DNA from 2 places in the Brachybacterium aquaticum genome. Region 2 is predicted to be linked to the other one. Evidence: predicted binding sites of a transcription regulator. Region 2 holds the regulator's gene; the other holds the start of a gene.
The links. Region 2 encodes HrcA, which represses chaperone genes, less so after heat shock. Its sites were predicted from a motif close to TTNGCACTCGNNNNNNNCGAGTGCNAA; they were not measured.

Region 1: groES (co-chaperone GroES) is a predicted target of HrcA. The motif match lies at 2,796-2,822, and genes of this name have one in related genera.

The regions. Positions count from the first base shown of each region.
Region 1 is NZ_JACHLZ010000001.1:2,306,423-2,310,710, forward strand. Features, by position in the region: gene HNR70_RS10335 (hypothetical protein) at 1-503, opposite strand, end outside; gene groL (chaperonin GroEL) at 797-2,383, opposite strand; gene groES (co-chaperone GroES) at 2,389-2,685, opposite strand; gene HNR70_RS10350 (hypothetical protein) at 2,869-3,882, opposite strand; gene HNR70_RS10355 (hypothetical protein) at 3,895-4,288, opposite strand, start outside.
Region 2 is NZ_JACHLZ010000001.1:1,260,124-1,264,411, reverse strand. Features, by position in the region: gene dnaJ (molecular chaperone DnaJ) at 1-891, opposite strand, end outside; gene hrcA (heat-inducible transcriptional repressor HrcA) at 962-1,963, opposite strand; gene HNR70_RS05625 (DUF3097 domain-containing protein) at 2,129-3,025, shown strand; gene HNR70_RS05620 (DUF4870 domain-containing protein) at 3,149-4,048, shown strand; gene HNR70_RS05615 (iron chaperone) at 4,145-4,288, opposite strand, start outside.

The sequences.
Region 1 (4,288 bases), 1.0 Mb from region 2:
GCGCGCTGGCCGAAGAAGCGGCTCGAGACGGCGATCAGCCGCTTGCCCGTCTGGTCCATGACGTACACGCCGTCGTAGGCGGTCTCGGGGGCGTCCAGCGCCTCGGCGGGGTCCGCGCCGCGGTCGATGTCGCGCACGGCGATGACGGAGCCGACCTCGTCCCAGCGCGCTCGGCGGGTGCGACGGCACAGGCTGCGCAGCTCGAAGCCGTTCTCGTCGATCTGGAGCCAGGCGGTGATCACCCGCAGCACCACCACGGTGACCGCGATCGCCACCGCCCACCACAGCGCGAGCGGCAGGGTGAACACCGGGTCGCGGATCAGATCGGGGTGGTTCCACATCCGCTGGCCCACGAAGCTGATGATCACGAGGAACTCGAGCACCACCATGAACACGAATCCGGCGATCAGGGTGCCGATCACGACCGCCGTGGGCGGGGAGTACGTCCTGGTGGGGAGGTTCCCGTCGCGGGGCGGGGACATGGCATCCGGCGTGCTGATCACCACTGCTCCTCCGATCCTCGGCGCTCCGGGGCGCCGCATCCCCGGAGGGGCGGCACGCACCGACTGACCCTTCCCATCTTAGGTCTCGGGCGGACATCCGCAGCGCTCCACGCCGGGAGGCGGACCCGGCGGTCGGTGCCTGCAGTCGGCGGCGCGCGACGCGAAACGGGTGGGCGGTCCGGGTCTCCCCGATCCGCCCACCCGTCCGGTGGTGCGAGTGCCGAGCTCGGCTCGGCGGGCGCTCAGCGCGCGGCGGTCACCTGGTGGCGGTCACCGCGCGATGAGCGAGGACCTCACTCCTCGTCCTCGTCCTTCTTCTCGATCACGAGGGTCTCGGTCGTCAGGACCAGGCCCGCGATCGAGGACGCGTTCCGCAGGGCGGAGCGGGTGACCTTGACCGGGTCGATGATCCCGGCGGCGACCAGGTCGACGTACTCGTCGGTGGCGGCGTTCAGGCCGGTGCCGACGGGCGACTCCTTGACCTTCTCCACCACGACGTAGCCCTCGAGCCCGGCGTTCTCGGCGATCCAGCGCAGCGGCTCGACGACCGCACGGGCCACGGCGCGCACGCCCACGGCCTCGTCACCGGTCAGGCCGAGGTCGCCGTCCAGGACGGCGGACGCCTGGACGATGGCGCTGCCGCCACCGGCCACGATGCCCTCCTCGATGGCAGCGCGGGTCGCGGAGACCGCGTCCTCGATGCGCATCTTCTTCTCCTTGAGCTCCACCTCGGTGTGAGCCCCGACCTTGATCACGGACACGCCGCCGGCCAGCTTCGCGAGGCGCTCCTGGAGCTTCTCGCGATCCCAGTCGGAGTCGGTGTTCTCGATCTCGGCGCGGATCTGCGCGACGCGGTCGGCCACGGCCTGGTCGTCACCGGCGCCGCCCACGATGGTGGTGGAGTCCTTGGTGACGACGACGCGACCGGCGTGGCCGAGCACCTCGGTGCCGACGGTCTTGAGGTCCAGACCGAGGTCGGAGGTGACGACCTGGGCGCCGGTGAGCACCGCGATGTCCTGCAGCATGGCCTTGCGGCGGTCACCGAAGGCCGGGGCCTTCACGGCAGCGCCCTTGAAGGTGCCGCGGATCTTGTTGACGACCAGCGTGGACAGGGCCTCGCCGTCGACGTCCTCCGCGATGATGAACAGCGGCTTGCCGCCCTCGACGACCTTCTCCAGCAGCGGCAGGATGTCGGCCACGGCCGAGATCTTGCCCTGGTGCAGCAGCACCTGGGCGTCCTCGAGCACGGTCTCCTGGCGGTCCGCGTCGGTGACGAAGTGCGGGGAGATGTAGCCCTTGTCGAACTGCATGCCCTCGGTGAAGTCCAGCTCCATCGCGGTCGTGGAGGACTCCTCCACGGTGATGACGCCGTCCTTGCCCACCTTGTCGAACGCCTCGGCGAGCAGGTCGCCGATCTCGCGGTCCTGGCTGGAGACGGAGGCGACAGAGGCGATCTGTGCCTTGCCGTCGACCGGGGTGGCGATCTCGCCGAGCTTCTCGGAGAGCGCCTCGACGGCCTTCTCGATGCCGCGCTTGAGGGCGGCGGGAGCGGCGCCGGAGGCGACGTTGCGCAGGCCCTCGTGGACGATGGCCTGGGCGAGGACGGTGGCGGTGGTGGTGCCGTCGCCGGCCACGTCGTTGGTCTTGGTCGCGACCTCCTTGGTGAGCTGCGCGCCGAGGTTTTCGTACGGATCCTCGAGCTCGATCTCACGGGCGATGGTCACGCCGTCGTTGGTGATGGTGGGGGCGCCCCACTTCTTGTCGAGGACGACGTTGCGGCCCTTGGGGCCGAGCGTCACCTTGACGGTGTTGGCGAGCTTGTCGACGCCCCGCTCGAGGGCGCGACGCGCCTCCTCGTTGTACAGGATCTCCTTGGCCATGGGGGTCAGGCCTCGATGATGGCGAGGATGTCGCGGGCGCCCAGGACGAGGAACTCCTCGTTGCCGTACTTGAGCTCGGTGCCGCCGTACTTGGAGAAGACGACCTTGTCACCGACCTTCACGTCCATGGGGATGCGCTCGCCCTTGTCGTCGAAACGACCGGCGCCGACGGCGACGACCTCGCCCTCCTGCGGCTTCTCCTTGGCGGTGTCCGGGATGACCAGGCCGGAAGCGGTGGTCTGCTCAGCCTCGAGCGGCTTGACGACGACGCGGTCCTCGAGGGGCTTGATGGAGACCGACATGCGGCTCACTCCTTCATGAAGTTCTGACTCTGATGAGTTCTTGGGTGGCCGGGACCCGGTCCCGATCGTCGTCGCGGTGCCGACCGGGGAAGGTCCCTCAGCGGCAGTCTCTGGCACTCTCGGCCGTTGACTGCCAACGTCGCCCACTCTAGGACGGTCGTTGGCACTCGTGCAAGACGAGTGCTAAGCCGTGGGCGCAATCCCGGCCGACGCCGCCTCCCGGCGGGCTCGGCGCTTGCCGAGCGCATCTCCGAGAACGGTGCCGATGCTCTCCCCGACCCCGGCGACGACCGGGGGCAGGACGACGGCCAGGATGAGCTGCCAGGCGGGATGCTCCTGCGCCCAGAGTCGGATCCCGAGGTCCCGTCCGAGCGCGTCGGGGATCCCGTAGGCGACGGGGAAGTACACGGCCATGAACAGGAACAGCAGCGCGACGGTCGCCCGTGCCGCCTTCGCCGCGCGGGCTCGACGGTGGCGCTCCCGCTCCGGTGGACGGACGCGCGGACGACCTGGGTGCCCGATCTCGTGAACGTCGAGCTCCACCACCGCGGCTCCCGCTCCGGCGGCGAGGGTCGCGGCGAGGCTCGCGAGCAGCGTCGGCAGCGGCCACGGCGGGGTCGGTGGCGCGCTGAGCCCGAGGAGCGCCACGAGGTCGATGTCGACGGCGGCGAGCACGAGCAGCAGGCACCACAGGACGGTGAGCCCGATCAGCGCCCCGAGGGCGGCCGTCTGCAGTCGGTGACGACGACGCACCGCGGGCTGTGCGTCGCGGGCATCCACCCTCGCGTCGTGCGCCCGGTCCTGCGCCCGGCGGCGGCGCGCTTCGCGCTGGGCCGCGAGCGCTGCCTCCTTCTCGGAGGTCACTGCCCCCGAGTTCGCCGGCCCTGCACCGCGCTCCCCCGGTGGCACCCACTCCTTGCGGATCTGCGCGAGCACCCGTGAGAGGGCGGTGGCGAGCACGGGCCTCGCGCCGAGCAGGGGCAGCGGGAGGACGCGGTCCAGCGTCTCGCGGGGGATGTCGTGCACCACGGAGACGATCCTCCCGACCTCGCCGGGACGGGGGCTTGCGGGGCGCACCTCGAGGTCGCGCAGGAGGTCTGCGAAGGGGTTTCCCTGCCCGTGGAGCTGGGCGATGCGCGCCGCGAGCCCTGGATACCCGCCCTCGGCAGCGCAGCGCAGGTCGAGGGCCCCGACCACCTCGCGGGCGCGCTAGAGCACTGCCCGGGCGGCGCGATGGTCGATGCCCACGAGCTCGGTGCGGATGCGCCGGGCGCGCAGGCTGTCGAGCGCCTCCAGGACGAGGTCGAGAACGACGGGGAGGCACTCCTCCGCCCATCGTGCGGCGGTCTGCGCGGGGACGAGCCGTGCCAGCTCCTCGTCGTCCAGCTGGAGCTCCTCGAGCACGGCCATGCGGTCCTCGAACTCCTCGAGGTCCGCGAAGGTCTCAATCCCCTCGAGGCGGGGGATCTCGTAGGGCGTCCCGTCGGTGAGGGACCGCGCCTCCTCGAGGGCGTCCTGCAGCACGAACAGGCGCCGTACGCTCTCGGGCCGCACACCGAGGGCGAGGAGCAGCTGCCCGCCGGCGACCCAGAGGAAGGTCTCG
Region 2 (4,288 bases):
GCCGGGGCGGATGTCCAGCTCCTGCACGCCGTCGAAGGTCTCCAGGGGCACGGTCGCGCCGAGCGCGGCGGTGGTCATGGGCACGGCGACGGTGGTGACGAGGTCGTCGCCGTCGCGCTCGAACATCTCGTGGCTCTTGACGGAGAGCTCGACGTACAGGTCGCCGGAGGGGCCGCCGGCCTCGCCGGTCTCGCCCTCGCCGCGCAGCTGGATGCGGGTGCCGTTCTCGACACCGGAGGGGATGCGCACGGTGACGGTGCGCTCGGTGGCGGTGCGGCCGTGGCCGGAGCAGCCGGTGCAGGGCTTGTCGATGACGTCGCCGTGGCCCTCGCAGGTGGGGCAGGGCGCCATGGTCACCATCTGGCCGAGCAGCGACTGCTGGACGCGCTGGACGTGGCCGGAGCCGTTGCAGGCGGTGCAGCGGGTGGGGCTGGTGCCGGGCTCGCAGCAGGAGCCGGAGCAGCGCTCGCACAGCACGGCGGTGCGGAAGGCGACCTGCTGCTCGGTGCCGAAGACGACGTCGCGCAGCTCGATCTTCACGCGGCGCAGCACGTCGCCGCCGCGGCGCTGGCGGGGCACGGGGCCCTGGTTGCGGCCGCGCATGCCGGAGGCCCCGGCGAACATGTCGAAGATGTCGTTGAAGTCGAAGCCGGCGCCGCCGCGGGGGAAGTCGCCCATGCCCGGGCCGCCGCCCATGTCGTACTGGCGGCGCTTGTCCTCGTGGGACAGGGTCTCGTACGCCTGGGAGACCTTCTTGAACCTCTCGGCCGCGTCGGGGTCGGGGTTGACGTCCGGGTGGAGGGTGCGGGCGAGCTTGCGGTACGCCTTCTTGATCTCCTCGGTCGAGGCGTCGCGGGAGACGCCGAGCAGCTCGTAGTAGTCCTCGTTCACAGGCGTGGGTCCTTAGGGGGAGTCGGGGGTCGGTGGCCGCGGGCGGCGGGCGCGGGGCCCGCCGGGGCGGTCATTCGAGGAAGCGGGAGACGTAGCGGGCGATGGCCTGCACCGTCGAGATGCCGGCGGCGTAGTCCATGCGGCTGGGGCCGAGGATCGCCAGGTGCGAGCCCGCGCCGTAGCCGGCGCCGACGAGCGCGGCCTGGTGCAGGGCCTGGTCGTGCAGCTCGGAGCCGATGCGCACCTGCACGTCCCCGGGGGAGACGTGCATCTCGGTGAACAGGCGCAGCAGCACCAGCTGCTCCTCGAGCACGTCCAGCAGCGGCTCGACGTCGCGGGCGAAGTCCTCGGCGGAGCGGGCGATGTTCGCCGTGCCCGCCATCATGATGCGGTCCTCGGCGCGGGTCGCGGCGAGGGCCGCGAGCGCGTCGGCCACCTCGGCGGCGGCGGGCCGCTCCGGCTGCGGCAGGGCCTCGAGGTACTCCGCCAGCGGCGCGACGAGGTCGGTGACCTCGCGGCCGGAGACGACGCGGTTGAGCTGGTCGCGAAGGCTCACGTAGTACTCGGCGGGCTTGCCGGAGATCACGGGCACGGTGCGCTGGTCCACGCGGCCGGACTCGGTGATCAGGACGACCAGGAGCAGGGAGTCGGCGACCTTGACCAGCTCGACGTGGCGGATGCGGGCCTGGCGGCGGGCCGGGTACTGGACCATCGCGACCTGCTGGGTGAGCTGGGCGAGCAGGCGCACGGTCCGGGCCAGCAGCTCCTCGACATCGCCGGCGTCCTCGAGCAGCGAGCGGATCGCCCGGCGCTCGGGGGCCGACAGCGGCTTGACGGTCGCGACGTGGTCGACGAAGGCGCGGTAGCCCTTGTCGGTGGGGACGCGTCCTGCGGAGGTGTGGGGCTGGTGGATCAGCCCCTCCTCCTCGAGGATCGACATGTCGTTGCGGACGGTCGCGGCGGAGACGCCGAGCTCGTGCCGCTCGAGGAGCGACTTGGAGCCGACGGGCTCGCGGGTGGAGACGTAGTCCTCGACGATGGCGCCGAGGATCTGGAGCTTGCGGGCGTCCATGGGGCGGTCCTCCTGCCTCTCGTCCTGCCGCGGCATGTCCTGTCGCTTCCGTCGTCCTGCTGGTTCGGTCGTCCTGCTGACCCAATCTGGCACTCTCCGGTGCCAAGTGCCAATCCTACGCGTCCCCGGCGCGCTGCGCGGGGAGGCGTTCGCCACGGGGATACAGTGTCCGCCGTGTCTTCCCCCTCCGCTCGATTCCCCGACCGGTACGGCGCCGACGTGCTGTCCTCCGGCCCGCCCGCGCACCACCGCCGCCGCCCCGTGGCGAGGGAGGTGCCCGCCGCTCGCGATCTCGTGGTCGAGGAGGCCTCGACCGGGTTCACCGGCGCGATCACCCGGGTCGAGAAGACCGCCGGCGAGCTGATCGTCGAGCTCGAGGACGGCCGCGGCAGGCGCCGCACCTTCCCGCTCGGCCCCGGGTTCATGATCGACGGGAAGCCCGTCGTGCTCACCCGACCCGTGGCCCGCTCCGCCGCGCCCGTGCGCAAGCGCTCGGCCTCGGGATCGGTGTACGTCGAGGGGGCGAAGGCCCGCACCGCCCGCGCCTCGCGGATCTGGGTGGAGGGCACCCACGACGCCGAGCTCGTGCAGAAGGTGTGGGGCCACGACCTGCGCATCGAGGGCATCGTCGTCGAGCAGCTCGAGGGCGCGGACAACCTGGTCGAGCGCGTCGCCGAGTTCGGCCCCTCCCCCGGTCGGCGCCTCGGCATCCTCGTGGACCATCTCGTGAAGGGCTCCAAGGAGTCCCGCATCGCCGCCGAGGTGATGGCGCTGCCGGGCGCGCGCGGCAATGTCACCGTGCTCGGCCACCCCTATGTCGACGTGTGGCAGGCGGTGAAGCCCGCCCGGGTGGGTCTTGCCCAGTGGCCGCACATCCCCCGCGGCACCGACATCAAGGTGGGCACGCTCGCCGCGCTCGGCTGGCCCCACGAGGACAAGGCGGACATCGGCCTGGGCTGGAAGCGGATCCTCTCCACGGTCCGCTCCTACGCGGACGTCGAGCCGACCCTGTCCGGGCGGATCGAGGAGCTCATCGATTTCGTGACGGTCGACGGGGACTGAATGGGGGATATCCCCCGGCGTATGCGGCGGACCTCCACGATGAGCGGCCCGCACGACCCTCGTTAGGGTGAGGTCATCACCCAGCAGGTCGGCCCGGCGCCGGCCCGAGACGAAGAAGGAATCATGAGCCAGACTCCGCACCCGCACGATCCGTACGGCTCCGAGCCCGGCACCCCCGCCTCGGACCCCCTCGACATCGACCAGCCCGGCACGGGCGGCCCCGCCGCTTCACAGCCGGCGGAGGAGGGATCGCCCACCTCGGACCCCGCGCTCCACCCCCACGACCCGTTCGCCCAGGCGGACCCGTACGCGCAGAGCGCTCCGGCGCAGCCTTCGCACTACGCCCAGGGTTCGCCCTACGGCGCGAGCGGTGCGTCGGCTCCGAGCGCCGCCTCGCACGATTCCTACGCCGCCGGCGCCGCTCCCTTCGCGGCGCACACCGAGCGTCAGTACGATCCGCGCCAGGATCCGTCCTTCGGCCAGCAGCCCCAGGGTCAGCAGTTCTCCGGTCAGCAGTACGCGGGCCAGCAGCAGTACGCGCAGCAGGCCGACGGGAACGGCGCTCCCCAGGGCGCTCCGCACCTTGATGCCTCGCCGCTCCCCCAGGGCTTCAAGGGACTGTACGAGGGTCCGATCACCGGCCAGCCCGTCTCCGCCTCGGACTCGAAGATGTGGTCGATGTTCTCCCACCTCTCCGCGGTGCTCGGCTACGTGGTGGGTGCCGGCTTCCTCGGCTGGGTCGGTCCGCTGGTGATCTTCCTGATGTACAAGGACCGTGACCGCTTCGTCCGCTACAACGCGGCCGAGACGTTGAACGCGGCGATCGCCACGGTGATCGCGGAGGTGGTGCTCTCCATCGCGATCACGATCTTCGCGGTGGTCACCTTCGGCATCGGTTCGATCGCGTTCCCGCTGGTGTGGCTGCCGGCCGTGCTGCACGTCATCTTCGCCATCATCGGAGCGGTGAAGTCCAACAAGGGCGAGTACTGGAACTACCCGCTGAACATCCGCTTCGTGAAGTGATCACGCCGTGACGTGATCGCACGACGCACCGGAGCCCCCGCGATCCTCGAGGTCGCGGGGGCTCCTTCCGTCATCGGGCCTGATCCCACCGGGGCCTCACATCCAGCCCACGCCCTGCTCCGCGTGCTCGCGGAGGCGATAGGCGATCATCCTGCGCAGCAGGTCCTCCGGGATCTCCTGGCCGTAGGGCAGGGCGACGCGTCCCTTGCCGGTGGCGAACCCCTCCAGCTCCCGGTCGAA